DNA from 4 places in the Pseudomonas sp. SP16.1 genome. Region 1 is predicted to be linked to each of the others. Evidence: predicted binding sites of a transcription regulator. Region 1 holds the regulator's gene; each other region holds the start of a gene.
What was found. The regulator FliA, encoded in region 1, starts transcription of late flagellar genes. The targets are predictions, from matches to a motif close to CTAAAGTTTNNNNNNNNNNNGCCGNTAA.
Positions count from the first base shown of each region.

Region 1 (7,495 bases):
CCGCTGCCGGACCGGCCGCAGTCGGCGCCGGAGCCACTGCGGCCGAGCTGAAACGGCGGTTGCTGCGGGCGATGCTGTGCACCTTCTCGCACAGCAGCTGCTTGACCTTCTCCGGGTTGCGCGAGATGTCCTCGAAATTCTTCGGCAGGAAATCCACCGCCCCGGCGTCCAGGGCGTCCAGGGTCACGCGGGCCCCCTCGTGAGTCAGCGAGGAGAACATCAGCACCGGCGTCGGGCAGCGCTGCATGATGTTCCGCACTGCGGTGATGCCGTCCATCATCGGCATCTCGTAGTCCATGGTGATCACGTCCGGCTTGAGCGCCAGCGCCTGATCGATGGCCTCGCGGCCATTGGTGGCCGTGCCCACCACCTGGATATTGGGGTCGGCCGACAGAATTTCCGAAACGCGCCGGCGAAAGAAGCCGGAGTCGTCCACCACCAAAACCTTGACCGCCATACACACTCCTAACGGGTATGCCGCGACGGCACCCCGATTCATGAAAGCCTTCGCGGCCTATCCGCCGCCCTCATCCGGCGCTGAGCGCCACCTTTTCCCTAGGGGGAGAAGGCTACGAGGAGGTCGTCGCTACGCGACTTCATGCCAACCGGCGCGGACAAGGCCCGCGCCGCACCCATCAGAAACGCCGAGCGTAGCGCTTGAGCATGCTCGGCACGTCGAGAATCAGGGCGATGCGCCCATCGCCGGTGATCGTGGCCCCGGACATGCCCGGCGTGCCCTGGAGCATCTTGCCCAGCGGCTTGATCACCACCTCCTCCTGGCCGACCAGCTGGTCGACGACGAAGCCGATGCGCTGGCTGCCGACGGTGAGAATCACCACATGGCCCTCGCGCTGCCCCTCGTGAAACGCCTGCGGCACCAGCCAGCGCTTGAGGTAGAACAGCGGCAGCGCCTTGTCGCGGACGATCACCACTTCCTGGCCGTCGACCACGTTGGTGCGCGACAGGTCGAGGTGGAAGATCTCGTTGACGTTGACCAGCGGGAAGGCGAAGGCCTGGTTTTCCAGCATCACCATCAGAGTCGGCATGATCGCCAGGGTCAGCGGCACCTTGATGACGATCCGCGAACCCTGGCCCTTCTGCGAGAACACGTTGACCGTGCCGTTGAGCTGGGCAATCTTGGTCTTGACCACGTCCATGCCGACCCCGCGGCCGGAGACGTCGGAAATCTCGGTCTTGGTCGAGAAGCCCGGGGCGAAGATCAGGTTGTAGCACTCCAGCTCGGTCAGGCGCTCGGCCGCATCCTTGTCCAGCAGGCCCTTCTCCACGGCCTTGGCGCGCAGGACATTGGCGTCCATGCCTTTGCCGTCGTCGCTGATCATCAGCAGGATATGGTCGCCCTCCTGCTCGGCGGACAGCACCACCCGACCGGTACGCGGCTTGCCGGCGGCCTCGCGCTCCTCCGGCGATTCGACACCGTGGTCGACGGCGTTGCGCACCAGGTGCACCAGCGGGTCGGCCAGGGCTTCGACCAGGTTCTTGTCGAGATCAGTCTCCTCGCCCACCAGCTCCAGGCTGATTTCCTTCTTCAGGCTGCGCGCCAAGTCACGGACCAGGCGCGGGAAGCGGCCGAAGACCTTCTTGATCGGCTGCATGCGGGTCTTCATCACCGCGGTCTGCAGGTCGGCGGTGACCACGTCGAGGTTGGACACCGCCTTGGACATGGCCTCGTCGCCGCTGTTGAGGCCCAGGCGCACCAGGCGGTTACGCACCAGCACCAGTTCGCCGACCATGTTCATGATCTCGTCCAGGCGCGCGGTATCGACCCGCACGGTGGTTTCCGCCTCGCTGGCCGCCGGCGCCTTGTCCGCTGCGGCGGCAGGCGCGGCAGGAGACTTGGGCGCAGCGGCTTCGGCCTTCGCGGCCGGCTTCGCAGACGCCGTAGCCGGCTTGGCCGGGGCAACCGGGGCGGCCGCGGCCTCGACGGGCGGGGCGAACTTGCCCTTGCCGTGCAACTGGTCGAGCAGGGATTCGAACTCGTCGTCGGTGATCTCGTCGCTGGCCGGCGTCACGCTTGCCGCAGGCGCCGCCGCGACCGGCGCCGAGGCCTCGGCCACGGTGGAGAACTGGCCCTTGCCATGCAGCTGATCGAGCAGCGCCTCGAATTCGTCGTCGGTGATCTCGTCGCTCGTCGGCGCGGGCGCGGCGGCGCCGGACGGGCTCTCGGTCGGCGCGGAGAACTGCCCCTTGCCATGCAACTGATCGAGCAGTGCCTCGAATTCGTCGTCGGTGATCTCCTCGCTGCTCGGCACGCCGTCGTCGGCCGGTGCCTCGCCGAGGGCATCGAGCAGCTGTTCGAACTCACTGTCGGTGATATCGCCGCAGGCCGCGACAGGTTCCGGCTCCGCCGCGGCAGCCGGCGCCACGGCAGCGGGCTCGGCGCCGGCCGGTTCGGCCAGACGCGCCAGCGCCGCCAGCAGCTCCGGCGAGGCCGGCGTCGGCTCGCTGCGTTCGCGCACCTGGCCGAACATGCCGTTGACCGCATCCAGGGCTTCGAGCACCACGTCCATCAGCTCGGCATCGACGCGCCGCTCACCCTTGCGCAGGATGTCGAAGACGTTCTCGGCGATATGGCAGCATTCCACCAGTTCGTTGAGCTGGAGGAAGCCCGCCCCGCCCTTGACGGTGTGGAAGCCGCGAAAGATGGCGTTGAGCAGGTTCATGTCGTCAGGGCGGCTTTCCAGCTCCACCAACTGCTCGGACAGCTGTTCGAGAATCTCGCCGGCCTCTACCAGGAAGTCCTGGAGGATTTCTTCATCGGCGCCGAAGCTCATAGGGGGGGAACTCCTTAGAATCCAAGACTGGACAGCAGGTCGTCGACATCGTCCTGACTGGAGGCGACGTCATCACGCTTATCGGCATGAATCTGCGGACCTTCACCCCGAGATGGCTCTTTTAGCGTTTCCTGTTCGGCGCGCAGCGCGTCGTGGTCGTGCTGAATGCCGGCGAAGCGGTCGACCTGACTGGCCATCAGCACCAGCTTGAGCAGGTTGCTTTCCACCTCGGTGACCAGTTGAGTGACGCGCTTGATCACCTGGCCGGTCAGGTCCTGATAGTCCTGCGCCAGCAGGATGTCGTTGAGGTGCCCGGACAGCTTGCCGCTGTCGCGCTCGCTGCGGGCGAGAAAGAGCTCGATGCGCTTGGCCAGCTCGCGGAAACCGTCGGCGCCCATCTCACGACGCATGAAGCGGCCCCATTCGGCGCTCAGGCTCTGCGCCTCGTCGCCGAGATCGTTGACCAGCGGCGCGCTCTGCTCGACCAGGTCCATGATGCGGTTGGCCGCCCGTTCGGTCATGGTCACGACGTAGTTGAGACGCTCGGTGGCATCGGCGATCTGCGACAGCTCCTGGGCGTGCGGCATGCGCGGATCGATCTGGAAATTGACGATGGCGTTGTGCAGCTCACGGGTGAGCTTGCCGACTTCGTGATACAGGCCGTGGTCGCGGACCTTGTTCAGTTCGTTGATCAGTTGCACCGCGGCGCCGAAGTCGCCTTTTTCCAGGCTGTCGACCAACTCGCGGGCATTGGTTTTCAGGGTCGACTCGAGGTCACCCAGCGTGGAGTCATCGTGTTCCATAGCACCCTCGCGGCTGACATCAGCCGTTTACCCGCTCGAAGATCTTCTCGATCTTTTCCTTCAGCACCTGGGCAGTGAAGGGCTTGACCACATAGCCGTTCACCCCGGCCTGGGCAGCCTCGATGATCTGGTCACGCTTGGCTTCAGCGGTAACCATCAGCACCGGCAGGTGCTTGAGCCGTTCGTCGGCGCGCACCGCGCGCAGCAGGTCGATGCCGGTCATGCCGGGCATGTTCCAGTCGGTCACCAGGAAGTCGAAGCTGCCGCTCTGCAGCATCGGCAAGGCCGAAGTGCCGTCGTCGGCCTCGGCGGTGTTGGTGAAACCCAAGTCCCGCAAGAGGTTCTTGATGATCCGTCGCATCGTCGAGAAATCGTCAACGATGAGGATTTTCATGTTCTTGTCCAAGTCGACCTCCGTACAGTCCCAAACGCATTGCGCTCGCAATGACGTCCTTTAATCGTGAAACCGGCCGAGCAGCCAGGCTTCAGCTGGCGCGCCACTCACCCAGGCGCGCGCGCAGACGCGCTGCGCACTGGCTGTGCAACTGACTGACGCGCGACTCGCTGACCCCCAGCACTTCACCGATCTCCTTCAAATTCAGCTCTTCATCGTAATACAGCGCCAGCACCAGACGTTCGCGCTCCGGCAGGCCGGCGATGGCCTCTGCCAGTGCCTTCTGGAAACGTTCGTCTTCGAGGTCCCGCGATGGTTCGGGCGGGGAATGCCCGGCGTCTTCGTGCAGAGCGCCGTGCTCGCCGTCCTGCATCAGGTCGTCGAAACTGAACAGGCGGCTGCCCAAAGTGTCGCCAAGGATGCCGTAGTAATCCTCGAGACTCAATTGGAGTTCGGCCGCAACCTCCTGATCTTTAGCGTCGCGTCCGGTTCTGGCCTCCACCGCGCGGATCGCGTCGCTGACCATGCGGCTGTTGCGGTGCACCGAACGCGGCGCCCAGTCGCCCTTGCGCACCTCGTCGAGCATGGCGCCACGGATGCGGATGCCGGCAAAGGTCTCGAAGCTGGCACCCTTGCCGGCGTCGTACTTACGCGAGGCCTCGAGCAGGCCGATCATGCCCGCCTGGATCAGGTCGTCGACCTGCACGCTGGCCGGCAGACGGGCCAGCAGGTGATAGGCGATACGCTTGACCAGCGGCGCATAGCGCTCGATCAACTGGTGCTGGGAGTCCCGTGCCTGCGCCTTGTTGTACATACGAAGTCCAGAAGCTGCTGTCATACGGCGCTGTCTGCCGTCGGTTGCTGCACCAGACGCTCGACGAAAAACTCCAGATGGCCGCGGGGGTTGGCCGGCAGCGGCCAGCTATCGACCTTTTGGGCTATCGCCTTGAACGCCAGAGCGCACTTGGATCGCGGGAAGGCTTCGTAGACGGCGCGCTGCTTCTGCACGGCCTTGCGCACGCACTCGTCGTAGGGCACGGCGCCGACATACTGCAGGGCGACATCGAGGAAACGATCGGTGACCTTGGTCAGCTTAGCAAAGAGGTTGCGCCCTTCCTGGGGGCTATGTGCCATGTTGGCCAGGACGCGGAAGCGGCTGATGCCGTGATCGCGATTGAGCAGCTTGATCAGCGCGTAGGCGTCGGTGATCGAAGTGGGCTCGTCGCATACCACCACGAGGATCTCCTGGGCGGCGCGCACGAAACTCACCACCGCATCGCCGATGCCGGCGGCGGTGTCGATCACCAGCACGTCGAGGTTCTCGCCGATCTCGCTGAACGCCTGGATCAGCCCGGCATGCTGCATCGGCGAGAGGTTGACCATGCTCTGCGTGCCGGAGGCCGCCGGCACGATGCGGATCCCGCCCGGCCCCTGCAGCAGCACGTCGCGCAGATCGCATTCGCCGGCGATCACGTCGGCCAGGGTGCGCTTGGGCGCGAGCCCCAGCAGGACGTCGACGTTGGCCAGACCGAGGTCGGCGTCCATCAGCATCACCCGGCGACCGAGGTCGGCCAGGGCCATCGATAGATTCACCGACACATTGGTCTTGCCGACGCCACCCTTGCCGCCGGTCACCGCGATCACCTGTACGGGATGCATACCCATGTCTTACACACCTTGTCTAACTTCGACTTGGCCCTTCGGCCGTTCACTCCGGCGGCTTGCCGCCGGTGGCTGTCACATTCTCGTCGTCTTCAGCCGGCGCGCCGCGCCGGGTTCTGGTAGAGGCCGGCGAACAGCTGCGCCATGGCGTCCTCGCTCGGCTCGTCGGCAGCCTGCAGGCCCACCGCACGGCTGACCAGCTGATGGCTGCGCGGCACCTGCAGGTCGTCCGGAATCCGCGGGCCGTCGGTGACATAGGCTACCGGCAGATGCTGGCCTATAGCCAGAGCCAAAACCTCGCCAAGGCTCGCCGCCTCGTCCAGCTTGGTCAGTATGCAGCCTGCCAGGCCGCAGCGCTTGTAACTATGGTAGGCGGCCTTGAGCACCTGGTTCTGGCTGGTGGCCGCCAGCACCAGATAGTTCTTCGCCTGGATGCCGCGCCCCGCCAGGCTGTCCAGCTGCAGGCGCAGCGCCGGGTCGCTGCTCGGCAGCCCTGCGGTGTCGATCAGCACCACGCGCTTCTTCGCCAGCGGCGCAAGCGCCTGCAGCAGCGACTGGCCGGGATCGACCTGGGTCACCGACACGCCGAGGATGCGGCCCAGGGTCTTGAGCTGCTCCTGCGCACCGATGCGGTAGCTGTCCATGCTGACCAGGGCGACCTGCTGCGCGCCGTGCTTGAGCACATAACGGGCGGCCAGCTTGGCCAGGGTGGTGGTCTTGCCCATGCCGGCCGGACCGACCAGGGCGATAACCCCGCCCTCCTCGAGCGGCTCGACCTGCGGCGTCTTGATCGCATGCGCCAGGTGGGCCAGCAGCATGCGCCAGGCCTGGCGCGGCTCGGCGACGTCGGCGACCTTGTTCAGCAGCGCCTGCGCCAGATCGGCGGGCAGGCCCATGCGCTGCAGGCGGCGCCAGAGGTTGGCCTGCTGCGGACGACGGTTCTGCAGCTGCCCCCAGGCGATGGAGCCCAGTTGCACTTCGATCAGCTCGCGCAGGCCGTTGAGCTCGAAGCGCATGGCGTCCAGCGCGTACGGATCGACCCCGGGCTGCGTCGGCGCGGGCTCGGCTGCCGGTCGCTGCGGCTTGACCGGGGTCACCGGCAGCTCCGGCGCCACCAGCGATTCATTGGCGAACAGCTGGCGATCCTTGCCGGCGTCCTGCTCGGCGCGGGTGGCCAGCTCGGCCTGGGCGCTGGCGATGCGCGCCTGGGTCTTGCGCAGCTCGGCCTCCAGGGCGGGATTGGGCCGCACCGGCGCAGGCGTCACCTGGTAGTCCAGCGCCGCTGTCAGCTCGACGCCGCCGGCCACCCGGCGATTGCCGATGATCGCGGCGTCGGCGCCCAGCTCGTCTCGCACCAGTTTCATGGCGGTCCGCATATCGGCGGCGAAGAAGCGTTTGACCTGCATGACCCTTTACCTCAGTTCTGGCCCACAGTGGCGACTATGGTGACCTGCTTGTTGTCCGGAATTTCCTGGTAGGCCAGCACGTGCATGCTGGAGACCGCCAACCGCGCGAAGCGCGACAGCATCGCCCGGATCGGACCGGCCACCAGCAGGATCACCGGCTTGCCGAGCATTTCCTGGCGCTGCGCCGCTTCCACCAGGGAACGCTGCAGCTTCTCGGCCATGCCCGGTTCGAGGAGGATGCCATCCTCGCTGCCCTGACCGGCCTTCTGCAGACTGTTCAGCAATATCTGTTCCAACCTTGGCTCGAGGGTGATCACAGGCAGCTCCGGCTCTAGTCCCACGATGCTTTGCACGATGGCGCGGGCCAGCGCCACGCGAACCGCGGCGACCATCGCGGCGGGATCTTGACTCTTCGGCGCGACGTTGGCGATCGCCTCG
Region 1 covers NZ_JBQYFZ010000001.1:2,472,321-2,479,815, forward strand. The annotation lists gene ACUTAF_RS11985 (protein-glutamate methylesterase/protein-glutamine glutaminase) at 1-457, opposite strand, end outside; gene ACUTAF_RS11990 (chemotaxis protein CheA) at 636-2,792, opposite strand; gene ACUTAF_RS11995 (protein phosphatase CheZ) at 2,807-3,595, opposite strand; gene ACUTAF_RS12000 (chemotaxis response regulator CheY) at 3,615-3,989, opposite strand; gene fliA (RNA polymerase sigma factor FliA) at 4,081-4,827, opposite strand; gene fleN (flagellar synthesis regulator FleN) at 4,824-5,654, opposite strand; gene flhF (flagellar biosynthesis protein FlhF) at 5,744-7,057, opposite strand; gene flhA (flagellar biosynthesis protein FlhA) at 7,069-7,495, opposite strand, start outside.

Region 2 (7,495 bases), 290 kb from region 1:
TGCGCCCCACCAGGGACGACGCCTGCAGCGCCTGCGACGACTGATAGGACGACAGCATCGATTCCATGCTGGTGTTGAGCTTCTCGATGCCCTCCAGGCTGCTGAACTGCGCCAGCTGGGCAATGAACTCGCCATTGCCCTGGGGCTCCAGCGGATTCTGGTTGTTCAGCTGGGCCACCAGCAGGTTGAGGAACTCGTTCTTGCCGAGATCCTTGTTCTGCGTGTTGTCCTGCTTGATCTGGTACTGATCCAGTACCGAGCTGGTGCCGCTTACCGTAGTCATGCCTGGCTCCCTTTGAATGCCTTACTGACCCAGGGTCAGCACGCGCTGCAGCATCTGCTTGGCGGTGTTCATCATTTCCACGTTGGTCTGGAAGGCGCGGCTGGCGGAGATCATGTCGGCCATCTCCTCGACCACGTTGACGTTGGGGTAGTACACGTAGCCGCCGGCATCGGCCGCCGGATGGTCCGGCTCGTAGCGCGGCATCAGGCTGCTCTGGTCCTCGACCACGCCGAGCACCTGCACGCCGCGGCCGGCCTCGTCCTGCTCGGCGAACAACGAGCCGCGGTCGCCGCCCTGGGCCTGCTGGAACACGGTGGCGAACACCGGGTGACGGGCGCGGTAGGTCTGCTCGATGCTCGAGGACACCGTCTCGGCGTTGGCGATGTTGCTGGAGATGGTGTTCAGGCGCGTGCTCTGCGCGCTCATGCCGGTTCCGGCGATATTGAAGACACTGGCAAGGGACATGGTCGCGCTCCTTATTCGCCGCGCAGGGCGTTGGTCAGCCCTTTGAACTTGCTGTTGAGGAAGGTGAAGCTGGCCTGGAAATGCACCGAGTTCTCGGCGTAGTTCGACTGCTCGATCTGCAGATCGACGCTGTTCTGATCCAGCGAGGCGTGCAGCGGATTGCGGTAGGCCAGCTCGGCCTGTCCGCTGGCGATGCCCTCGGCGGCGATATGCCGGCCATCGGTGCGTGCCAGGGCGACGTTGCCGCGCTGCTGCTTGGCCGACTGCTCGGCCAGCACGCTGGCGAAGTCGAGGTCGCGCGCCTTGTAGTTCGGCGTATCGGCGTTGGCGATATTGTTGGCCAGCACCTCGGCGCGCTGGGCGCGAAAGCCGAGTGCCTGTTCGTGGATACCGAGTGCGCTTGCGAAGCTGATGCTCATGTTCTGCAACCTTTGCCGCGGGGGCAGTCTGGTCTTTGCCTGCCAGACACTCAGCAAAGGCTGTGCCAATATATTTTTTCCTTTATTTTCAATAATTTATAAATAAACAAGGCGCACGAGAGGCGGCAAGCGGCAAGCGTTTTCCGCTTTTCCCCGCAAGCGGCAACGCGACCTTGCCGCTGGTGGCCGTAGGGTGCGCCGTGCGCACCTGGCCTAATCAGGTCGCGGCTAAAGCCCCTGGCCTAAAACTGCTCGTCTGCCAGGCTGGTGCGCACGGCGCCCCCTACGCGGCGCAACGCCAAACGAAAACGGGAGGCCCGAAGGCCTCCCGTTTGTCGCTGCTGACGGCACACGCCGCTATTTCGCCTTGTAGATGATCCCCGGGCTGCATTGCACCATCTGGTACTTCTCGGGCAGGCCATTGAGCGCCTCGGACGCGCCGAGGAACAGGTAGCCGCCCGGCTTGAGGCTGGCATGGATGCGGCTGAGGATGTCCTTCTTCACCTCGGCGGAGAAGTAGATCAGCACGTTGCGGCAGAACACGATGTCGAACTTGCCCAGCGCCGCGTAGCTGTCCAGCAGGTTCAGCGGACGAAACTCGACGCGGTTCTTGATCGGTGCCTTGATCTGCCAGCGCCCCGGCCCCTTGGGGTCGAAATAACGCTGCAGACGCTCCTGCGACAGGCCGCGGCCCATGGCCAGGCTGTCGTACTCGCCGGACTTGCAGTTGGCCAGCATCGACGGCGACAGGTCGGTGGCGACGATCTGCACGCCGCCCTTGAGCTGGCCGATATTGGTCCGCTCGAACTCGTCGATCGACATCGACAGCGAATAGGGCTCCTGCCCGGAGGAACAGGCCGCCGACCAGATCCGCAGGCGCTGCGCCGGGTAGGCCTTGATCAGTTCCGGCAGCACCCGGTTCTTCAGCACCTCGAAGGGATAGGTATCGCGAAACCACAGGGTCTCGTTGGTGGTCATGGCATCCACCACCTGCTCGCGCAGACCGCTGCGCGGCTGGCTCTGCATGCGCTGCACCAGCTCTCCCAGGCTCTTGATGCCGTTCTGTTCCATCAGCTTGTTCAAGCGACTGGAAACCAGGTACTGCTTGTTGCTACCCAGCAGAATGCCGCAGGCCTTTTCCAAGAACGCCCGGAACTGCTCGAAATCCAAATTACCTGAAGACACTCGCGCCGCCTCACCCGCCATCACGTTCGCCAAAAGGTCGCCCCCTCAGCCCCCATCCGCCACACGTATCCGCTCGGCCACCCTCGAGGCCAGATCGTCCGGCTTGAATTTGGCGAGGAAGTCGTCGGCCCCCACTTTCTTAACCATCGCCTGGTTGAACACCCCGGACAGCGAAGTATGCAGGAGTATGTGCAGCTTCTGCATGCGTGCATCGCTGCGAATCTCCGTGGTCAGGGTATAGCCATCCATCTCCGGCATCTCGATGTCGGAGATCAGCATCAGCAGTTCCTCGTCGGGACGACGTCCCTCGTCGGCCATCGCCTTGAGGTAGTTGAGCGCCTCGCGACCGTCATTCAGCGCGGTGACCTCCACGCCCACGGTCTGCAGACAGCGCGACACCTGCTTGCGGGCCACCGAGGAGTCGTCGACGATCAGCACGTGCTTGGTCGCCGCACGGCTCTGCACCTGCTCGTCGATCACCCCGGCGGAGATCGCCTCGGAGGTCGGCGCGACCTCGGCGAGCACCTTCTCCACGTCGATGATTTCCACCAACTGCTTATCCAGGCGGGTCACCGCCGTCAGGTAGTGGTCACGCCCGGCGCCCTTGGGTGGCGGATGGATCTCCTCCCAGTTCATATTGACGATGCGCTCCACCGAGCGCACCAGAAAGCCCTGCACCTTGGTGTTGTACTCGGTGATGATCACGAAGCTGGTCTTGAGATCCTCCAGCGGCGCACGCCCGGTGGCGATGGACAGATCGAGAATAGGAATGGTGCCGCCGCGGATATTGGCCACGCCGCGCACCACCGGACTGGACTTGGGCATGATGGTGAGATTGGGGCACTGCAGCACCTCCTTCACCTTGAACACATTGATACCGTACAGCTGCGGGCCTTCCAGGCGGAACAACAACAGCTCCAAACGGTTCTGCCCCACCAGCTGAGTACGCTGGTTAACCGTATCCATCAACCCGGCCATGCCCGGTCCCCTCCTCGTCTAGTAACGCCTGCCCGTGCAGCCTAGCAGGCGGCACGGGGCTTGCTTTGCATTGGCCATGAAGCCAAGAACGTCATCATTCCGTCAGCAATCGGCAAAGCGCCTGGGCGCCCTGCTCGTTTTACTCGCTTTGCCGGCAGCCGGCTACAGCGGCGCCGCCACGGCGGCCGTCACCAGCCCCGACGAGCTTATCGGCGCCACCGAAGCCTTTCTTGAGCAGGCGGTGAGCGACTATCTACAGCGTAGCGAAATCCAGGGTCGCCACGAGGTCCAGGTCAATCGCCTCGACCCGCGGCTGCGCATGCCGCTGTGCGATTCGCCTCTGAGCGTCAGCCTGGAGAGCCCGGCGCAGCCGCTGGGGCGCGTCACCACGCGGGTACGCTGCGACGGCAGCGCACCCTGGACGGTGTTCGTGCCGGCCGAAGTGCGCCTGTTCCGCGAGGTGGTAGTGCTGAGCCGTCCGCTCAAGCGCATGAGCCTGGTCGGTAGCGCCGACCTGGGCATGGTCGAGCGCGACGTCGCCCAGCTCCGCCAGGGCTACCTCACCGATCCGGCGCAGGCGATCGGCAAGAAATTGACGCGCCCGCTACCCAGCGCTCAGGTCCTGGCGCCCAACCACCTGCAGGTCGCCGAGGCAATCCGCCGCGGCGACCAGGTGGTGATCAGCGCGAGCAGCGGCACGGTCAACGTGCGCATGCCCGGCGAGGCGCTCAGCGACGGCGCCCCTGGCCAGCAGATCAATGTGCGCAACCTGCGCTCGCAACGGGTGGTTCGCGCCCGCGTCGTCGGTCCCGGCCAAGTGCAAGTGGCCATGTAGGCATGTTTCTTGTGGCGCAACGAACAGGCGATTTTCTACACTGTCCAACGACGCAGAGAAATTAACCCTAAAGTTTTACCGGCCGCCGCCGAGAAGCTTGGCAAGCGTCCAACAATCGTCCGAGGTTCTGCATCATGGTCATCGACTTCAACCGGCTGAACAATGCCAATACGCCCGCCAATGCGGGGCGTACCGGCGCGACTCAGGCAGGTAATCGCAACGAGCCGGCCGAGCCGACCCGTGCCCCTGCCGCCGGCGACGAGCAGAACATCGCCAAGAGCGGCGAGTCGGTGCAGTTGAGCCGCGAGGCCCAGCAATTGCAGCAGATCGGCGACAAGCTGCGCGACCAGCCGGTCGTCGACAAGGAGCGCGTCGCCCAGCTCAAACAGGCCATCGCCGACGGCAGCTACCAGATCGACAGCCAGCGCGTCGCCCAGAAACTGCTTGATTTCGAATCCCAGCGCTAGTCTCCGGGCTGCGCTGGGGGTGTTGGACGCCCGACCCCCAAGAGCCCGCCATGCACGACACTGCCCTGCTTGACCTGTTCACCACCGATATCGGCACCAGCGAGCGACTGCTCGAGCTGATCGATGCCGAATTCCAGGCCCTGACCGAGCGCGACCTGCCGCGCCTGGACAGTCTGCTCAACGACAAGCAACCCTTGCTCGCCCTACTCCAGCAGCACGGCAGTGAGCGCAGCCGCCTGCTGCAGAGCGCCGGCCTGAGCGCCGACCGCGCTGGCCTGAGCGCGCTGGCGGCAGGCTCGGACGTCGGCGAGCAGTTGCTGGCGCGCAGCGAACAGCTGAGCGCCCTGCTGCAGCGCTGCCAGGAGGCCAACCTGCGCAACGGTCGGCTGATCCGCGCCAACCAGGCCTCGGTCGGCAGCATTCTCGGCATCCTCCGTGGCGGCGAAACCCCGGGGCTCTATGACAGTCGTGGCAGCGCCGCTAGAATCGCCCAGCACAGGCCGCTCAGTCAGGCTTGAAGCCCCACCAGAAAAAGCACAGGGACATGCAGGCACTCCGCCAGTATGCTAGTGCCGTTGTAGTCCATGACTCGGAGAGTTCCGAACTGTGTCCAGCGCGTTCAACGAGGAAAGTGGTCCTCAGCCGCCCAAGGTGCTCAAAACGCCCGTGGAGATCATTGCCACCCTGCGCCAGCTACAACAGAACCACGATCCTCTGATGATCCTCTTCAAGGATCGCGGCCAGCGCTTCCAGAGCTACCTGGTGGAAATCGACCGCGACCGCAACCGCATGGCGCTGGACGAGATCATCCCCACCGACGGCGAACGTTTCCTCAGGCAGGGCGAGGCCTTCAACGTCGAGGCCTATCGCGACGGCGTGCGCGTGGCCTGGTCCTGCGAGCATGACGTGCAGCTCGGCGAGCTGGATGGCGCACCCTGCTACTGGGCACCGCTGCCGCTGGAGGTGACCTATCACCAGCGCCGCAGCGCCTATCGCGCCTCGCTCAAGCAGACCGACCTGGTCAAGGTCGTGCTGGCCGGCGACAAGCTGCGCGAGACGTTTCAGGGCCACCTGCTGGACATCTCCGCCACCGGCTGCAAGCTGCGCTTCGCCGGCAACCTCAGCCAGCAACTGCACAACGGCCAGGTCCAGGAACGCCTCACCGCCCAGCTGCCGTTCGGCGCCGTCACCTGCGCGGTGGAGCTGCGCCATGTGCAGTACGAGGAAAAGCTCGACATGACCTTCGTCGGCACCCGTTTCTACCGCATCAGCGGCCTGGAGCAGCGGCAGATCGAGCGGTTCGTCTACCAGCTGCAGCGCGAAGCGCGGCGTACCGAGGGTGACGGCCTGTTCTAGGCTTCAGTGCACCAGGTTGCGCCAGCGCGCATCCAGCTCCGTCAGGCGCGCCAGGTCCTGCGGTCGGTCCACGTCCCACAGGGTCGGCAGCAGGTGATGCGGCCAGCCCAGACGGCGCAGGCACTCGCAGGTACAGGCCAGTACCCGATCACCGCCCCAGGGCATCTCGAACAGGCTGTGATCCAGGCTGCGCAACCCCAGCAGCACGTAGCCGCCGTCCTCCGCCGGGCCGAGTACCGCGCGATGTTCGGCCAGCGCCGCACAGGCCTGTTGCAGGTAATCGCCATCGAGCAGGGGGCAGTCGTTGCCGATCAGCACCACGCCATCATGCTCGGCCAGGCCCAGGGCGGCGATGCGCCGCATGCGCTCGCCGAGGTCGCCAGCCGGCTGCTCCATCAGCACCCAGCCCTGGCGCTCGGCCAGTTGTCGCAGCGGTCGCTCGGCCTCGCCGTCCAGCCAGAGGAAGCGCTCCTCGAAGGCCAGCGGCGGCAGCTTCAGGGTTTGTTCCAGCAGCGCCCATTGCAGGCGGCTCGCGCCCTCCTCGCCCAACGCCGGGATCAGACGCGTCTTGACCCGCCCGGGAACGGGCGCACGCGCCAGCAGGTGGAGTGACAGCGTGGTCATCGTCGTGCTCCTCCTCGATAGCGGTCAGCCAATGCATCCGGGCTGACACCACGGTAGTAAGCCAGGCGCAGACGCCACATCAACCAGACCGTGCGCCAGACGCCATGTTGCTCCCAACGCCGGCTCGACGTCGAGAGCGGTGGCCGCAAACAGCGCGGTCGTCCTTCGCGCCTGAGCCGATGGCACAGCTCCAGGTCTTCCATCAGCGCAATTTCGGCATAGCCGCCAAGCGACTCGAACAGCCCGCGGCAGACGAAAATGCCCTGATCGCCGCTGGCGATGCCAGTCAGGCGCGAACGCAGGTTGATCATCTGGCCGATCAACCATAGCGATGGGCCAGCGCCCGACAGGCGCACATCGAAACGTCCCCAGCGAGGCCGCTCGGCCAGCGCCCGCCACAGCGCGGCCAGGCATGCGCCGTCGAGCCGTGTGTCGGCATGCAGGAACCACAGGTAGTCGCCGCGGGCCTGCGCGGCGCCGGCGTTCATCTGCCGCGCCCGACCGGGCGGGCTGTGCAGCACACGGTCGACCCGCGCCGCAGCCAGTTCGGCGGTGCCGTCTCGGCTGCCGCCGTCGACCAGGATCAGTTCGGCGCCGCCGGCACGCAGATCGCTCAGGTCATCGAGCAGCGCCGGTAGCGCGGCGGCCTCGTCCAGCGCCGGAATGACGACGCTGAGCCGGGTCATGGGCTCGGCCGCGGCGCGTCCGGCTCCTCTCCGCTCGGCCCGACCGACTCCTGCATCTGCTCCTGCACGGTCTGCTCGTCGACCCGCGGATCGAGCGCCGCCATCAGCGGCGAGCCGGCCACGTTGGCCGGGCTACCCAGGTGATGCAGCGGCGCGTCCTCGACCTGGTGCAGATGGGTGACCTTCTCGGGACGGAT
Region 2 covers NZ_JBQYFZ010000001.1:2,766,739-2,774,233, forward strand. The annotation lists gene flgD (flagellar hook assembly protein FlgD) at 1-283, opposite strand, end outside; gene flgC (flagellar basal body rod protein FlgC) at 305-748, opposite strand; gene flgB (flagellar basal body rod protein FlgB) at 760-1,167, opposite strand; gene cheR (protein-glutamate O-methyltransferase CheR) at 1,525-2,352, opposite strand; gene ACUTAF_RS13355 (chemotaxis protein CheV) at 2,398-3,330, opposite strand; gene flgA (flagellar basal body P-ring formation chaperone FlgA) at 3,407-4,165, shown strand; gene flgM (flagellar biosynthesis anti-sigma factor FlgM) at 4,300-4,632, shown strand; gene ACUTAF_RS13370 (flagella synthesis protein FlgN) at 4,683-5,150, shown strand; gene ACUTAF_RS13375 (flagellar brake protein) at 5,239-5,988, shown strand; gene ACUTAF_RS13380 (TIGR04282 family arsenosugar biosynthesis glycosyltransferase) at 5,992-6,612, opposite strand; gene ACUTAF_RS13385 (TIGR04283 family arsenosugar biosynthesis glycosyltransferase) at 6,609-7,298, opposite strand; gene ACUTAF_RS13390 (MFS transporter) at 7,295-7,495, opposite strand, start outside.
Region 2: a site for FliA is predicted at 4,233-4,260, ahead of flgM (flagellar biosynthesis anti-sigma factor FlgM). Genes of this name have one in related genera too.

Region 3 (7,495 bases), 1.6 Mb from region 1:
GTAGCGCGGCAGCCGGCGCGTTCGGCCTGGCTGGTGCGGCGGGTGCGCTGGCGGCGCCGTTGGCCGGGCGCTTGGCCGATCGCCGCGGCCCCGAGCGGGTGACCCGCCTCGGCGCGGCGTTGACTGTGGTCTCGTTCGCCGTGCTGGGCCTGGCCGACGCCGTGCCGCTGGAGGCTCGGCTGGGCCTGATCGTGGTCGCCGCCATCGGCTTCGACTTCGCCATCCAGGCGACGCTGGTCGCGCACCAGACCATCGTCTACGGCATCGATCCGCCGGCGCGCAGTCGCCTGAACGCCGTGCTGTTCACCGGGGTGTTCATCGGCATGGCGAGCGGCGCCGGGCTCGGCAGCCTGGCGCTAGCGCAGTGGGGCTGGAACGGGGTGGTGGCGCTGGCCATCGTCGCGTCCTGCGGTGCGCTGGTTGTGCGGCTGCTGCCGGCTTCGCGCAAGTGAGTTTTTGCTCCCCTCCCATTTATGGGGCGTAAGCGGAAATAGCGAAGCACCGCTTCGCCCGCTGCAGCGCCCTGAGCCCTGCGAAGGGCTGGGGCGCAGAGCGGGGCTGGGGGGAGGACCGAGGTAGTAGCGGTGGCAGCCAACCCGAGCGCTACTGCGGCAACTTGGCGATCACCTTGATCTCGAAGTCGAAGCCGGACAGCCAGGTCACGCCGATGGCGGTCACCGTCGGGTAGGGCGCCTGGCCCCAGTATTCGGCCGCCACCTCCCAGATGGTCTCGAACTTCGAATCGGGGTCGACCATGAAGATGGTGGTGTCGACCACATCATCGAAGCTGCCGCCGGCCTCGGCCAGGATCGCATTGAGGTTGGCGAAGGCCAGACGGACCTGCGCCGCCAGGTCCGGCTCGGCCGAGCCATCCTTGCGGCTGCCGACCTGGCCGGAAACGAACAGAAAGCCGTTGGAGCGAATCGCCGGCGAATAGCGGTGCAGCTCGTACAGGGCATGGCGCTCGGGTGGGAAAACGACGTCACGGGTGCTGCTCATGGGGTGCCTCCATCGGGGCCGTCGCGGCCCGCGGTTAACGATGGAGTCACTGTAGAAACACCGCCGGCCTGGATAAACGAGCAACTCTGGTCATGACTGTTTGTAGAATCCAAACAATCCCGACCCGAGCGAGGCATGAAATGGACCGTTTCGATGCGATGCAGGCCTTCGCCCGCGTGGTGGAAACCGGCAGCTTCACCAAGGCGGCCGCCACCCTGCACATGAGCAAGACCAGCGTCACCCAGCTCGTCCAGCAACTGGAGGCGAGGCTGCGGGTGCGCCTGCTCAACCGCACCACGCGCCGGGTCAAGGTCACCGCCGACGGTGTGGCCTACTACGAGCGCGTCGTGCGCCTGCTGGCCGATATGGACGACGCCGAGACCAGTCTGTCCAGCGCCTCGCTGGCGCCGCGCGGGCGATTGCGGGTGGACGTGCCCAGCCCGCTGGCGCGCATGCTGCTGATCCCGGCCCTGCCGGAGTTCTACGCGCGCTACCCGGAAATCCAGCTGAGCATGGGCGTGAGCGACCGCATCGTCGACATCATCGGCGAGAACGTCGACTGCGTGGTGCGTGGCGGCGAGATCACCGACCAGTCCCTGGTGGCGCGGCATGTGGCCGACCTGCAGCTCGGCGTCTACGCCACGCCGGGCTACCTGCAGCGCCGCGGCACGCCGGCGCACCCGCGTGAGCTGGAGGAGGGCAGGCACAGCACGGTCGGCTTTCTCTGGTCCCGCACGGGCAAGGCCCTGCCCTACGCTATGCAGCGGGGCGCGGAAAGCATGGAGGCCCAGGGCCGCCCGCTGCTGACGGTCGACGACGGCAACGCCTACCTCGCCGCGGGCCTGGCCGGCCTGGGCATCCTCTGGCTACCGCACTACATGGCCAAGCCGCACCTGGCCAGCGGCGAGCTGCTGCCGCTGTTCGAGGACTGGCAGATGGCGCCGATGCCGATGTACCTGGCCTTCCCGCCGAACCGCCATGTCAGCGCCAAGCTGCGGGTGTTTATCGACTGGGTGGCGGAGTTGATGGCCGTGCATGCGCCGGTGGGTGGGCGGTGAATGGGGAGGGGGCTTTCGGCCACAATCGACCAGAAGTAGCCATCCAATGGCTACTAAAGCTCGTGCGATTCAGTTGGTGACAGCGGCTGGATCAGAAGCCAGATGAGAGGATGGGCACATAGGCGCAAGAGCCTGGCATCTACGATGAGGACAGCAGGGCATTCAGGGATGCGCTCAAGCGGTCGATTCGTTCGGTGCTTTCGGTGACCAACTGGGTGATCTCTGTTGCTGAATCGGCGGACTGCTGGGCGAGCTTGCGAACCTCATCGGCGACCACGGCAAAGCCGCGTCCGGACTCACCGGCCCTGGCCGCCTCAATGGCGGCATTCAAGGCCAGGAGGTTGGTTTTCTGGGTGATCGAGTTGATCGTTGCGATGATGTTGGCGATCTGGGTGCTCGACTCCTGTACAAGGCGCATCTCGCGGTCCGTGACCAGCGAGGCATCCTGCTTGGCCTGCTCGTCGATGCCGTAGCTGACCAGGCGCTGAATCCTGCCAATCGAATCGGTGATCGGGCAGACGGCCCCGCTGAATTGGATGGTACGCCCATCCTTGCCTGGGATCGTATAACCGCCAGCGTATTGCTCGCCCTTGAGCAGTCTCGAAAAGAGTTCGCCGCCCAGAATATCGCGAAGGTTGAGCTTGAGGTGCAGCAGCTCCGATGCCTGCTGGAAACCAAGGTGCTGGACCAGGTAATCGTTGGCCGAATAGATCAAGCCATCAGTTTCCCATTCAGCTACGGCATTGGTGACGCTGATAGCTTCAAAGCGCTTTTCCGACTCAAGGGACAGCTCCTTGGTTTGGGTGATATTGGCCTGGATTGAGATGAACTGCTCGACCTCACCTGCAGCGTTGAAGATGGGATTGATCGCCAGCGAAATCCAGTAGTGCTCGCCCGTTTTCCCGTAGTTCAGGATCTCGTTGTAAATGGGGCGGTTGTTACGCAGGCCGTCCCTGATCTGCCCGACGGTGTCCATGTCCGTGGCCGGCCCCTGCAGGAAGTCGCCCGGCTTCTTCCCGACCACTTCATCCAGACTGTAGCCGGTGAGCTTGGTAAAGCCCTGGTTCACGTACTGGATGAAGCCATCCCTGTTGGTGATGACGATAGAGTTGTCCGTCTCGTTGGCGACCAGGGAGAGCAGCTTGAATTCCTGATTGCGAAGCACCTCGGCGGTGATGTCATTGGCGAACTTGATGACTCGCACAACCTCGCCATCGGAGCTGCAAATGGGGTTATAGGTGGCATGAATCCAGACAGAACGGCCACTCTTGGTGATCCTTTCGTACTCGGCTGTCTCGAAGTTACCGGCGCGCAGCTTGTTCCAGAAGTCGGCGTAAGACCTGGATGTGCGCTCGGACTCACGGACGAAAATCTGGTGCTTCTTGCCGCGAATCTCTGCCAGGGAATAGCCCATCAGATTGAGGAAGTTTTCGTTGGCTTCGAGAATCGTGCCGTCGGGGCCGAACTCGATAACCGCCTGTGAACGATTGATGGCCTCCATCTGTGCGCGGATGCGTGCGCCCTCGATCACCTGGGCGGTAACGTCAGTGGCAAACTTGATGATCCGCTGGACCCTGCCGCCACGAATAATCGGGGTGTAAGTCGCCTGAATCCAAACAGGCTCCCCGCTTTTGCTGAGCCGCTTGAACTCTCCAGTCTGAGACCTGCCTGCCCGCAGATCCTGCCAGAAGGAGCTGTATGCCGGGCTCCGGGCGTAATCAGGGATGGCAAAGATGCTGTGATGGCGGCCGCGAACTTCGTCGAGCGAATAGCCCAACAAGTCCAGGAAATTCTTGTTGGCTCGAATTATTTTGCCGTCAAGATCGAACTCGATGACCCCCTGCGTCTGCTCGATAGCATCCATCACATCCAAGGCAGATCTTCTACGAAATAGATTAAGCATCTAGATTCCTGGCCATCCGGATAATCCTGTTTTTGTTAACGGCAAGCCGGGGGCGAACTTAAGCCCCGCATGCCACGTCTAGATGCTTTCGTCGGCAGCACCTGGGTTGAGCGGCTGCCGCCAGCGCGAGCCATCAGTCGATGACTATCGCCATCGCCCCTGCCAACCGGCCAAAAGCGGGCATTAGCAATGCGGCTAATTTCAACCCGCAGTGCGGGAAAGGGGATGGATTTATTTATAGCCCGAGTGACTGCTCCTGGCCGACTCTAGCCTATTGCCACCAGCGAGTCTCGGCCAAAAGCCGGTCATTAGCGCAGCAAGAGTCTCCCACCGCCGCGCCCGCCCGGACTGACTACAGTAGGCGCCCGATTGCCTCGGGCCATTGCTCTGGCCACACGCCTGCATGGCTTTCCCCGATAAACAGAAAGAACGCGCCAGGCGGGTCAAAGCCAAGACCAAGCAGAACCGCATGAGCAAGGCCAAGAGCCATCTCATCCTCACGGTTCTGGCCAATCCGCTGATCGACGAGCCGTTCGATGATGTGGCCATCGACCTGCACACCTTCGATTGCAAGGACATCGAGGAGAATGGTTTCGACCCGGCGCACTTCGACGATCTGTTGCAGGCGATCAAGGTCGGCGAGGACGTCAGCCTGCTGGCGATGTGCCTGGTGTTGCTGCAATAGCCCGTGCTGGAACTGGTGGTCGCCGAGGAAGCGGAGGATGCGGCCATCGACTTCATGATGGGGCTGCTGATCCTCTATCGCGCGATTTTCCACGATGAGGACGAAGGCAGGGCGGCGCAGTGGATCGGCAGCGAGGTCTTCCAGCAGGCCTGCAACGAGGCGTCAGTCATCCTGCAGAAAAAGAACGCCGGCGCCTAGAACGAGCGGCGCTCCGCCCCGCCGCAAGGAAATGGTTGTTCCAGCGGCCCGCTCCGCGACTTTGGCCATCGCCTGCCTCGCGCACCTGTCCTTTGGGCTGGCCGCGAACCCAGCTCCTACAGACTGTCTAGACTCCCCGGGTTATCCCCAACCCTGGAGATTCGCGATGACCAGCAAGAACACCATCTGCCTCTGGTACGACCGCGACGCGCTGGAGGCTGCGACCTTCTACGCCGAAACCTTCCCCGACAGCGCGGTGCAGGCCGTGCATCACGCGCCCGGCGACTATCCGTCCGGCAAGCAGGGCGATGTGCTGACGGTCGAGTTCAGCGTGATGGGCATTCCCTGTCTCGGCCTGAACGGCGGCCCGGCGTTCCAGCACAACGAGGCGTTCTCCTTTCAGGTGGCGACCGACGATCAGGCCGAGACGGACCGCCTGTGGCACGCGATCATCGACAACGGCGGCCAGGCCAGCGCATGCGGCTGGTGCAAGGACAAGTGGGGGATCTCCTGGCAGATCACCCCGCGCATCCTCACCGAGGCCATCGCCAGCCCGGATCGCGCGGCCGCCAAGCGCGCGTTCGAGGCGATGATGGAGATGAGCAAGATCGATATCGCCAGGATCGAGGCGGCGCTGAAAGGCTGAGCGCCGCGCTTTGCAGGCGAGCAGAGCGCCGATGGGATGAGCCTGATGGTCCGGTTAGAGAATCGTCAGATCGGGCCAGTTCGCGAGCCAGTTCTTGGCGCGAAGACGATCCAGATAAGCTTGTCGCTTCTCGCCCTTGAAGCGTGCCGTGGGCCGCACGATCAGGTCGAACAGGTCATTCAGGCCGAACGGCGCCGCGACCTCGATACGGTCGTCGGCTCCCAGCCTTACCGCGACGGCGGTCGCCGTCTCCGGCCAGTGGCGCATTGCATCGGTTGCCGAGGTGTAGGGACGGTCGCCATTGCGCCGATGCATGCGCGCCTGGTTCTTCACCGACCAGTCGAGCGTCTCGTCCCAGCGCCGCAGGGCGGCCTCGATCTCGCCGTCCACCGTCTTGCAGGCCGACGCGCCGTCGAACCAGATCACATCGATATCCGTCGGCAGGGCGGAGTCAAGCCGCTGATGCAGGTGATCCCATACCGCGCTGCGCACGAATCCCGCCGCCACCCAGCAGTCGGCGAGCTGGAGCGCCTCTACCCGACGGAGAATCCGCATCCGTAGCGGGTCGGCGGCGATGATGGTCTGTAGCAGGGCGAGCTTGTGCATGGGCGTTCTGGCGATGGGGTGGGGGAGCAGACTAGCAGCGCCGGCAACGCCTAGGTGGGGCAGGGGGAGGACAGAAAGTAACGCGAAACTGCCGGCCACCCCTCTCCGAACGCGGCCCGCCTTGACTGATCGTGCCCGGCCGACGCTTGGATGATCAGGGCCATGTCTCCAGGCCTGCTCTGTAGGAGCGAGTTTATTCGCGATCCCCCACCGAGATTCGGCGGACAGCGCGGCCGGTTACGTCTAAAGGTCGCGCAATCATTGGCCAAAACGGAGCCCTTTCCCTAATCCGGCAATCTCACCGTCGTCTTGCCGCTGCCGAACAGGTTCCAGCTCGCCACGAACAGCGCCGCCACCAGCGGCCCGATGACGAAGCCGTTGAGACCGAGCAGGGCCAGGCCGCCAAGGGTGGAGATGAGGATCAGGTAGTCGGGCAGGCGGGTGTCCTTGCCGACCAGGATGGGGCGCAGGATGTTGTCCACCAGGCCGATCACCAGCACGCCGAACAGGGTCAGCGTCACGCCCTGCCAGACGCCGCCGCTGAGCAGCAGGTACAGGGCCATCGGTGCCCAGACGATGCCGGCGCCGACGGCCGGCAGCAGCGACAGGAAGGCCATCAGCACGCCCCACAGCAGCGGGCTGGGCAGGTCCAGCACCCAGAGGATCAGGCCGCCGAGGGCGCCTTGCACCGCCGCCACCACCAGGTTGCCCTTGACCGTGGCGCGTACCACGCGGGTGAACTTGATCTGCAGGCGGCGCTTGGTCGTCTCGCCCAGCGGCACCGTGGTGCGGATGTCGCGCGCCAGTTCCTGGCCGTCGCGCAGCAGGAAGAACAGCAGATAAAGCATGACGAAGAAGCCGATGACGAACTCGAAGGTCACCTGGCCGATGGCGAGCACCTTGGTGGCCAGGTACTGGCTGCCGGCCATGGCGCCCTTGGAGATCTGCTCGCGCAGGCCTTCGAGGTTGGAGACGCCGAAGCGCTCGAGCAACTGCTGCATGTAGGGCGGCAGCATCTCCACGGTTTTGGTGACCTGGGTGCCGATATCCAGCTCGCCGGAGTCCAGGCGCTGAAACAGGCGAGTGCCTTCGGCCACCACCGCCGAGCTGATGAAGATCACCGGCAGGATCGCCACCAACAGGCAGATGATCAGCGTCAGCAGCGCCGACAGGTTGCCCTTGCCGCCGAGACGCCGGGCCAAGCGCCGTTGCAGTGGGGCGAAGACCACGGCCAGCACCAGCGCCCAGAACACCGCGCCGTAGAACGGCAGGAGGATCCAGAGGAAGGCGATCGTCACCAGGGCGAGCAGGAACAGGAAGGCCTTGTTTTCGAAGGAGGTAGTCGGCATGGTCGGTTCGCAGGAATGGTACATGCCCGTTAGTCCCTCGCGGACGGGGCA
Region 3 covers NZ_JBQYFZ010000001.1:829,360-836,854, forward strand. The annotation lists gene ACUTAF_RS04155 (MFS transporter) at 1-452, shown strand, start outside; gene ACUTAF_RS04160 (RidA family protein) at 604-999, opposite strand; gene ACUTAF_RS04165 (LysR family transcriptional regulator) at 1,140-2,057, shown strand; gene ACUTAF_RS04170 (methyl-accepting chemotaxis protein) at 2,197-3,960, opposite strand; partial or broken gene ACUTAF_RS04175 (hypothetical protein) at 4,364-4,843, shown strand; gene ACUTAF_RS04180 (VOC family protein) at 5,010-5,489, shown strand; gene ACUTAF_RS04185 (nucleotidyltransferase family protein) at 5,544-6,095, opposite strand; gene ACUTAF_RS04190 (AI-2E family transporter) at 6,380-7,444, opposite strand.
Region 3: a site for FliA is predicted at 3,996-4,023, ahead of ACUTAF_RS04170 (methyl-accepting chemotaxis protein). Genes of this name have one in related genera too.

Region 4 (7,495 bases), 1.4 Mb from region 1:
CAGCTCGATGGGCGCGCGGGATGCGGCGTCGTAGCGGGTGCTCCTGAGCTCGCGCTTGGGTGGCGTGACCAGCCCGGCCCATACCGTCTCGACGCTGGCGACTATCATCGCGCCGACCAGCACCACGGCCATCGGTCCGTGCTCGGTATCGAACAGGCAGACCACGCGCTCGTTGCGGGCGAACAGCTCGGGGACGTTTTCCGCGGTGGTCTGGTTGACCGAGAACAGCTTGCCCGGGACGTAGATCATTTCCTTCAGGGTGCCGGCCACCGGCATGTGCACGCGGTGATAGTCCTGCGGCGACAGGTACACGGTGGCGAATTCGCCGCCCATGAAGGGGGCGGCCGTATCGGCATCGCCGCCGAGCAGTTCCAGGACGCTGAAGCTGTGGCCCTTGGCCTGGAAGATGCGGCCGTGCTCGATGGCGCCGAGCTGGCTGATGGTGCCGTCGGCAGGGCTGAGGATCGCGCCTGGTGTGGCGTCCAGCGGCCTGGCCTGCTCCTTCAGGGCGCGGGTGAAGAAGGCGTTGAAGTGCTCGTAGGCGGTCAGGTCCTCGACCAGCGCCTGGCTCATGTCGACCTGGTAGTGCTTGGCGAACAGCTTGATGAGGATGTTCTTCAGCCAGCTGATGCGGCATTCGGCGAGGCAGCCGACCAGCCGCGACAGCAGGTGGTGGGGCAGCAGGTACTGGCTGAGGATAAAGAGGCGTTGTTTCATCGTGGTTCCTTGAGGACTCGGGGGCCGGTGCGGACGAGGCGAGCGGCTCCCAGACGGTTTTCGGCGGTTCAGCGTTCGACCGGGGTGTCGGGCAGATTGCCCCACTCCGACCAGGAGCCGGCATAGGCCTTCACCCGCGGATAGCCCAGCGCCTTGGCCACCAGGTAGGTGAAGCCGGAGCGGCGATGGGTCTGGCAGTGAGTGATCACTTCCTTGTCCGGGGTGATGCCGAGGCTGTGCAGCACCTCGGCGATATCTTCGCGGATGCGCAGGTCGCGCTGCGGGTCCATGCCGGCGGTCCATTCGAAGTTGACTGCGCCGGGGATATGGCCGCCGCGCGCCGCGCTGAGCTTCTCGCCGCGAAACTCCTCTGGTGCGCGTGCGTCCCAGATCGCCAGGTCGGCGGCGCCCAGGCGCGCTTGCAGATAGGCGCAATCGGCCGTCGGCGCATCGTCGAGGGTCAGTTGCACGTGGCCGGCGAGCGGTGCCGGCACGGCCTGGCTCAGCTCGCGTCCTTCGCCGATCCAGGCCCGCAGGCCGCCGTTGAGGAAGTGGTAGTGGCGGTGGCCGATCACGTCGAGCAACCAGATGAAGCGACCGGCCCAGCCCCCGCCCTCGTCGTCATAGACGACGTAGATGGCGTCGGCGCGGTGGCCCAGTTCGCCGAACAGCGCCTCGATTTGCGCCAGCGGCGGGAGCAGTCCGGGAGCGGGGGGCTGCCCCAGCTGCGTGCGTTTGCTGTCGACCCAGCGCGCGCCGGGGATGTGCCCGGCGGCATAGCGCGCCGCGCCGCTGAGGTCGACCAGGATCAGCTCGGGAGCGTCGAGGCGGCTGGCCAGCTCGGCGGGCTCGATGACCAGCGGCAGATTGGCGAAGGCGGGCATCGAGGCCTCCATCTATGAAAAGGAGGCTGATTGTAGCGGAAAGCATCGGCTGCGCGCGTGGCATCGCGCGCAGGGCTCAGCGAGGGCGTCTGGCGAAGCTGGTCAGGGCGCGCTCGATGCACTGCACGGTCTTGCCGAACGCCTGCAGGCTGCGCTCGTCGAGCGGCTGGCCGGCCTGGTCCGCGACCAGCAGCATCACCACCCGGCCGTTGCTGGCCAGCGAGCGCAGCAGCAGGTGTTCGCCGGGGAACAGCGCTTTCAGGCTGCCCGGCAGCAGGGCGGAGAACTGGGCGATATTGGCCGGGCTCAGGCGCAGCTGGCCGGGCTCGGCGAGCAGCCGGCGCAGCACTTGGCTCTGTGCCGGGTCAAGGCTCAGGGCGCTGGCGCCCGGCTGCAGGCCCGCCTGCTGCTGGGCCTGCAGGCGGCTGTGCTGACGGTCGGCGAGCAGCAGCAGTACCCGGTTCAGGCCGCTGGCTTGCACGGCGTCGCGGGCGCAGGCGGTCAGCTGCTGGACATTGGCGAAGGCGCTGGGCTCGGCCAGCAGGCGCGCGCAGTGCCGGCGCCAGTCGACGAGATTGTCGGGCTTGGCCAGCGGGCGGGGCGGCAGAGGTTGCAGGCGGCGCGCGTCCCAGGGCCAGAGCAGCGCCTGCGCCGGGTGCCAGAGCGCGGCGTCCTGGCTCAGGCGCGCGCTGCTCACCGCCTGCTGATGGACTTGCTGCTGCACCTCGCCCAGCGGCAGCTGCAGGTAGAGGCCGGTGAAGCGCTGCCAGCGCAGGCTGTGCGGAGCGTTCCAGGCGTGATGCGCCGACAGCGCCAGGCCGTTGGCCAGCAGGATGCAGTTGCTCGGCTGGGTCACCCAGCGGCGCAACGGGATATCGGCGTCGAGCAATTGCTGCTGGTGCAACGGGTGCTCGTTGTCGCGGGCGATGTGCAGCGCCCTGACCAGCAGGCGGCGATCGCGTTCGAGCAGGCGGTAGCCCTGCACTATCCACTCCGGCAGGCGCCAGCGCTCGGCCAGTTGCAGGCACAGGGCGATGAGTGGCACGCCGAGCAGCTCATGCTCCACCCTGGCCGGCCGCTCGCCCTTGAGCAGCACGCGCTGTTCCCAGGCCTCGAACAGCTGCGGATGGGCGCACAGCAGCGGCCAGAGCGGGGCGAGAAACAGCAGGCTGCAGCCGTGCAGCTCGTTCCACAGGCGCGCCAGACGTGCGCCGAACAGGCCGCGCGCCTGCTGGCTGGCATGCTGGCTGACCAGCAGTATCTGCCGCAGGGCCAGGGGTATCTCGCTCTCGGGCAGCGCCGGCGCCTGGTTGAGCAGCGCCTCGCAGCGCTTCAGGCCGAGGCGGGCGAGGGCCGTTTCCAGGCTGTCGGCCGGATCGCTGAGGCTGCCGCCGGCCTGGTTGGCCTCGCGCAGCACCTGCAGGGCGAAGGTGGGGCTGAGTTCGATGGCGTCGGCGATCTCGCGCCAGGTTCTGCGGTTGTCACCGAGGATGCGGCGCAGGCGCGCATGCTGCTCCTGCTCGATGGGCAGGGGTAGCTTGGCCAGCTGTTGCAACCAGGCGTCGAGACTGCGCGGCAGAGGCTTTGGCGTGGACATGTGGGTTGAGCCGAACTGGCTTTTGACCTTAACTGGCTATAGTCTGGCGTATAAGTTCCGATAATTAGAAGGGTTGTTTTTAATAACCCTCTCTCCTGGCTCTGCAAGCATCCTTTCTATGGCAAAAATCATCGGCATCATTGTGGTACTGGGCTGCGTGTTCGGCGGCTTCGTGCTGTCCGGCGGGCAACTGATGGCCCTGGTCCACCCTTTCGAGATTCTGATCATCGGCGGTGCGGCGCTCGGCGGCTTCCTCCAGGCCAACCCGGGCAGCATGTTCATGACGGTGTTCAAGAAGTCGGTGAGCATGTTCGGCACGCGCTTCACCCATACCTATTACCTCGAGGTGCTCAAGCTGCTCTACGAGATCCTCAACAAGAGCCGTCGCGAGGGCATGATGGCCATCGAGGCGGATGTCGAGGACCCCAATGCCAGCCCGATCTTCAGCAAATATCCGGGGGTGCTCAAGGATGCGCGGATGACCGCGTTCATCTGCGACTACCTGCGCATCATGTCTTCCGGCAACATGGCGCCGCACGAGCTGGAGGGCCTGTTCGACATGGAGCTGGCCAGTTTCAAGGAGGAGGTGGAGCACCCCGCCCACGCGGTAGCCAAGGTCGCCGACGGCCTGCCGGCCATGGGTATCGTCGCCGCCGTGTTGGGGATCGTGATCACCATGTCGATCCTCGCCGAGGCGGACAACGCGCAGATCGGCGAGAAGGTCGCCACCGCGCTGGTCGGTACCTTCCTCGGCATCCTCGCCTCCTACGGCTTCTTCGGCCCGCTGTCGACGGCGCTGGAGCACGACGCCAAGGAGGAGGTCAACCTCTACGAGGCGATCAAGGCGACCCTGGTGGCCTCGGCCTCGGGTATGCCGCCGAGCCTGGCGGTGGAGTTCGGTCGCAAGGTGCTGTTTCCGGCACACCGGCCAAGCTTCATTGAGCTCGAACAGGCCGTGCGCGGAAACTGAGTCGTGGAAAACAACCAGCCGATCATCGTCAAACGCGGCAAGAAGGTCGCCGGCGGGCACCACGGTGGCGCCTGGAAGCTCGCCTTCGCCGACTTCGCCACGGCGATGATGGCGTTCTTCCTGGTGATGTGGCTGATGTCCTCGGCCACTCCGGAGCAGAAGAAGGCCATTTCCGGCTATTTCCAGGACCCCATCGGTTTCACCGAGAGCGCCAGCCCGCATGCCGTCGACCTCGGCGGCTCGCCGACGCCGGCCCCGGAGCGCACGCTCAATCCGGAAATCCAGGACCTGACCGACAGCCCGGACGTGGAGATCGACCCCGATCAGGTCGAAACGCTTGCCGACAAGCTCGAGCGCGAGCGCCTCGAGCTGCTGCTGCAGGAGCTGCAGAACAAGGTGGAGGAGAACCCCGAGTTGCAGCGCTTCAAGGACCAGATCCTGTTCGAGATCACCCAGGACGGCCTGCGCATCCAGATCATGGACGCCGAGAACCGCCCCATGTTCGCCCTCGGTAGCGCCAACCTGCAGCCCTATTTCGAGGACATCCTGCTGGCCATGGCCGATACCATCCGCGCGGTGCCGAACAAGATCAGCGTCAGCGGCCATACCGACGCCAAGCCTTTCGCCGGTCGTGGCGATTTCGGCAACTGGGAACTGTCGGCCAACCGTGCCAATGCCGCGCGGCGCACCCTGATCGCCGGCGGCTACGCCGAGGAACAGGTGGCGCGGGTGGTCGGCTACGCCTCTTCGGCGCTGTTCGACCGCGAGGACCCCTTCAATCCGGTCAACCGGCGCATCGACATCATCGTGCTGACCAAGAAGGCGCAGCGCGCCATCGAGGGCGAGCAGGGCGGCGACGAGGCCCAGCCGGCGGCACCGGCCGACGCTGCGCCGGGCGCGCCTGCAGCGAGCCAGTCGCTACCGTCCGAGCAGGTGCGCGAACGCCTGAACATCTTCGAGGACGGTGCGCTGCAGTTCGATCAGCCGGTCGACCAATAGGGCGTCAGCGCCGACCCGTTCACCGCCGCTCAATATTCGTCTGCGGGCAGGCTGGCCAGGATATGCCGGTAGCTGGCCATGCGCTGCGGCTGGATGCGCCCGTCCTCCAGCGCCTGCAGCAGTGCGCAGCCCGGCTCGCGATCATGCTTGCAGTCGCGGAAGCGGCAGCGCCCGAGCAGCTCGTGGAACTCGATAAAGCCGGCCTCGACGTCGTCGCGGCTGACATGGCCGAGGCCGAACTCGCGGATGCCGGGCGAGTCGATCAGCTGGCCGCCGCCGGGAAAGTGGAACAGTCGCGCGGTGGTGGTGGTGTGGGTGCCCTTGCCGGTCAGCTCCGACAGCGCGCCGACGCGGGTATCGACCCCGGGCAGCAGGCTGTTGACCAGTGACGACTTGCCCACCCCGGACTGGCCGACGAACACGCTGACGTGGCCGTCCAGGCGTTTCTTCAGCTGCTCCATGCCGTCGCCCTGATGGGCCGAGACCTCCAGCAGCGGGTAGCCAAGCTGGCGGTAGACGCCGAGCAGGGCGTCGAGCGCGACCTGGTTCTGCGCATCGATCAGGTCGGCCTTGTTCAGTAGCAGCAACGGGCGGATGCCAGCGTGCTCGGCGGCCACCAGATAACGGTCGATCAGGTTGGCGTGCGGCTCGGGCAGTGGGGCGAAGACGATGACGATCTGATCGACGTTGGCCGCCACCGGCTTGAGCGCGCCGCGCATGTCCGGTCGGCACAGCTCGCTGTTTCTCGGCAGCTGCGCGACTATCACGCCGTCGCCCTGGTTGCCGGCGCGCCACACCACCTGGTCGCCGGTGACCAGCGCCGGCAGGTTGGCGCGCAGGTGGCAACGGTAGGTCTGGCCGGCCAGCTCGCCCTGCAGCGCCTCGATCTCCACCTGCACGCCGAAGTGGGCGATCACCAGGCCGGTCTGCTCCGGACCCAGGTCGCCGCCTTCCAGGGCCTCCACCGCGCGCGATTCGCGCTTGGCGGCGCGCGCCGCGCGTTCGCCCTGGATCTTTTCGATGCGCCAGCTCTGGCGGCGGTTGAGTTGGCGTTTGGCCATGGGGATTCCGAGTGGGTAGAGTTGCCGGGAAACAAGCCGCGCGAGTTTAGCACGGGCGTTGCGGCATCGATTTGGGCTTCAGGAGTGGGGATGAACGAGAATCAGGAGGCGCTGCGGCGACCGTGGCGACGGGTACTGCTGGCCCAGGGGCTGGCCGTCGTTGCGCTGCTGGCGGCGGTCTATCTGCTGGCGCTGCTGTCGCCGCTGCGCCTGTCGCTGTGGCTGGCGGCGCTGTTGCAGGGCGCTCTGGCGGCGGCCATCGGCTGGCGCCTGGGGCTGTCGCGCTGGTGGCTGTGGATCAACCTGGCGTTCCTGCCGGCGCTATGGCTGCTGCAGCAGGCGGCGCTGCCGGGCTGGCTCTACCTGCTGGGGTTCGCCCTGCTGTTGCTGGTCAACTGGAACAGCCTGGGCGAGCGGGTGCCGCTCTACCTCAGCGGCAGGCGCGCGCGCCAGCAGCTGGGCGAGTGGCTGGCGGCGCGCGAGCAGCCGGCGCATTTCGTCGACCTCGGCTGCGGCGCCGCCGGCACCCTGCTGCACCTGGCGCGGCGCTTCCCGCGCGGGCGCTTCATCGGCGTCGAGAGCGCGCCCTTGTTGTTTCTGCTGGCCTGGCTGCGCTGCCTGTCGCAGGGCAACTGTAGCATCCGCTACCAGAGCCTGTGGCACACCCAGCTGGCGCCGTTCGATGCCGTCTACTGCTTCCTCTCGCCGGTTCCGATGCCGCGCCTGTGGGCCAAGGCGTGCAGCGAGATGGCGCCCGGCAGCTGGTTGATCAGCAACAGTTTCGCCATCCCCGGGGTGGCGCCCGATGCACGGTGCGAACTCGGCGAGGGGCGGCAGACCGAGTTGCTGTTCTGGCAGATGGGCGGCGCCGATATCCGTTAGCAGGCCGTTTAAAAATGTTGGCGAGGCAGCCAGCGCAAGGCAAAAACAGGCAAGGACGCGGAGTTTACGAGCTGTAAATGAGCAGTCCGAGCCTGTTTTTAACGCGGCGATGGCAACGCAGGTAGTTTTTCAACAGCCTGTTAGACTTGCCGCCTGAGCCAAGGAGCCCTCCACCATGCAGAACCCCAACAACTTGATCTGGATCGACCTGGAAATGACCGGCCTGGAGCCGGAGCGGGATGTGATCATCGAGATGGCCACCATCGTCACCGACAGCGAACTGAACGTGCTGGCCGAGGGCCCGGTGATCGCCGTTCACCAGAGCGACGCGGCGCTGGCCGCGATGGACGAGTGGAACACCCGCACCCATGGCCAGAGCGGCCTG
Region 4 covers NZ_JBQYFZ010000001.1:3,853,648-3,861,142, reverse strand. The annotation lists gene asd (archaetidylserine decarboxylase) at 1-717, opposite strand, end outside; gene ACUTAF_RS18350 (rhodanese-like domain-containing protein) at 786-1,601, opposite strand; gene ACUTAF_RS18345 (HDOD domain-containing protein) at 1,678-3,198, opposite strand; gene motA (flagellar motor stator protein MotA) at 3,317-4,168, shown strand; gene motB (flagellar motor protein MotB) at 4,172-5,167, shown strand; gene rsgA (small ribosomal subunit biogenesis GTPase RsgA) at 5,197-6,228, opposite strand; gene ACUTAF_RS18325 (class I SAM-dependent methyltransferase) at 6,319-7,110, shown strand; gene orn (oligoribonuclease) at 7,286-7,495, shown strand, end outside.
Region 4: a site for FliA is predicted at 3,235-3,262, ahead of motA (flagellar motor stator protein MotA). Genes of this name have one in related genera too.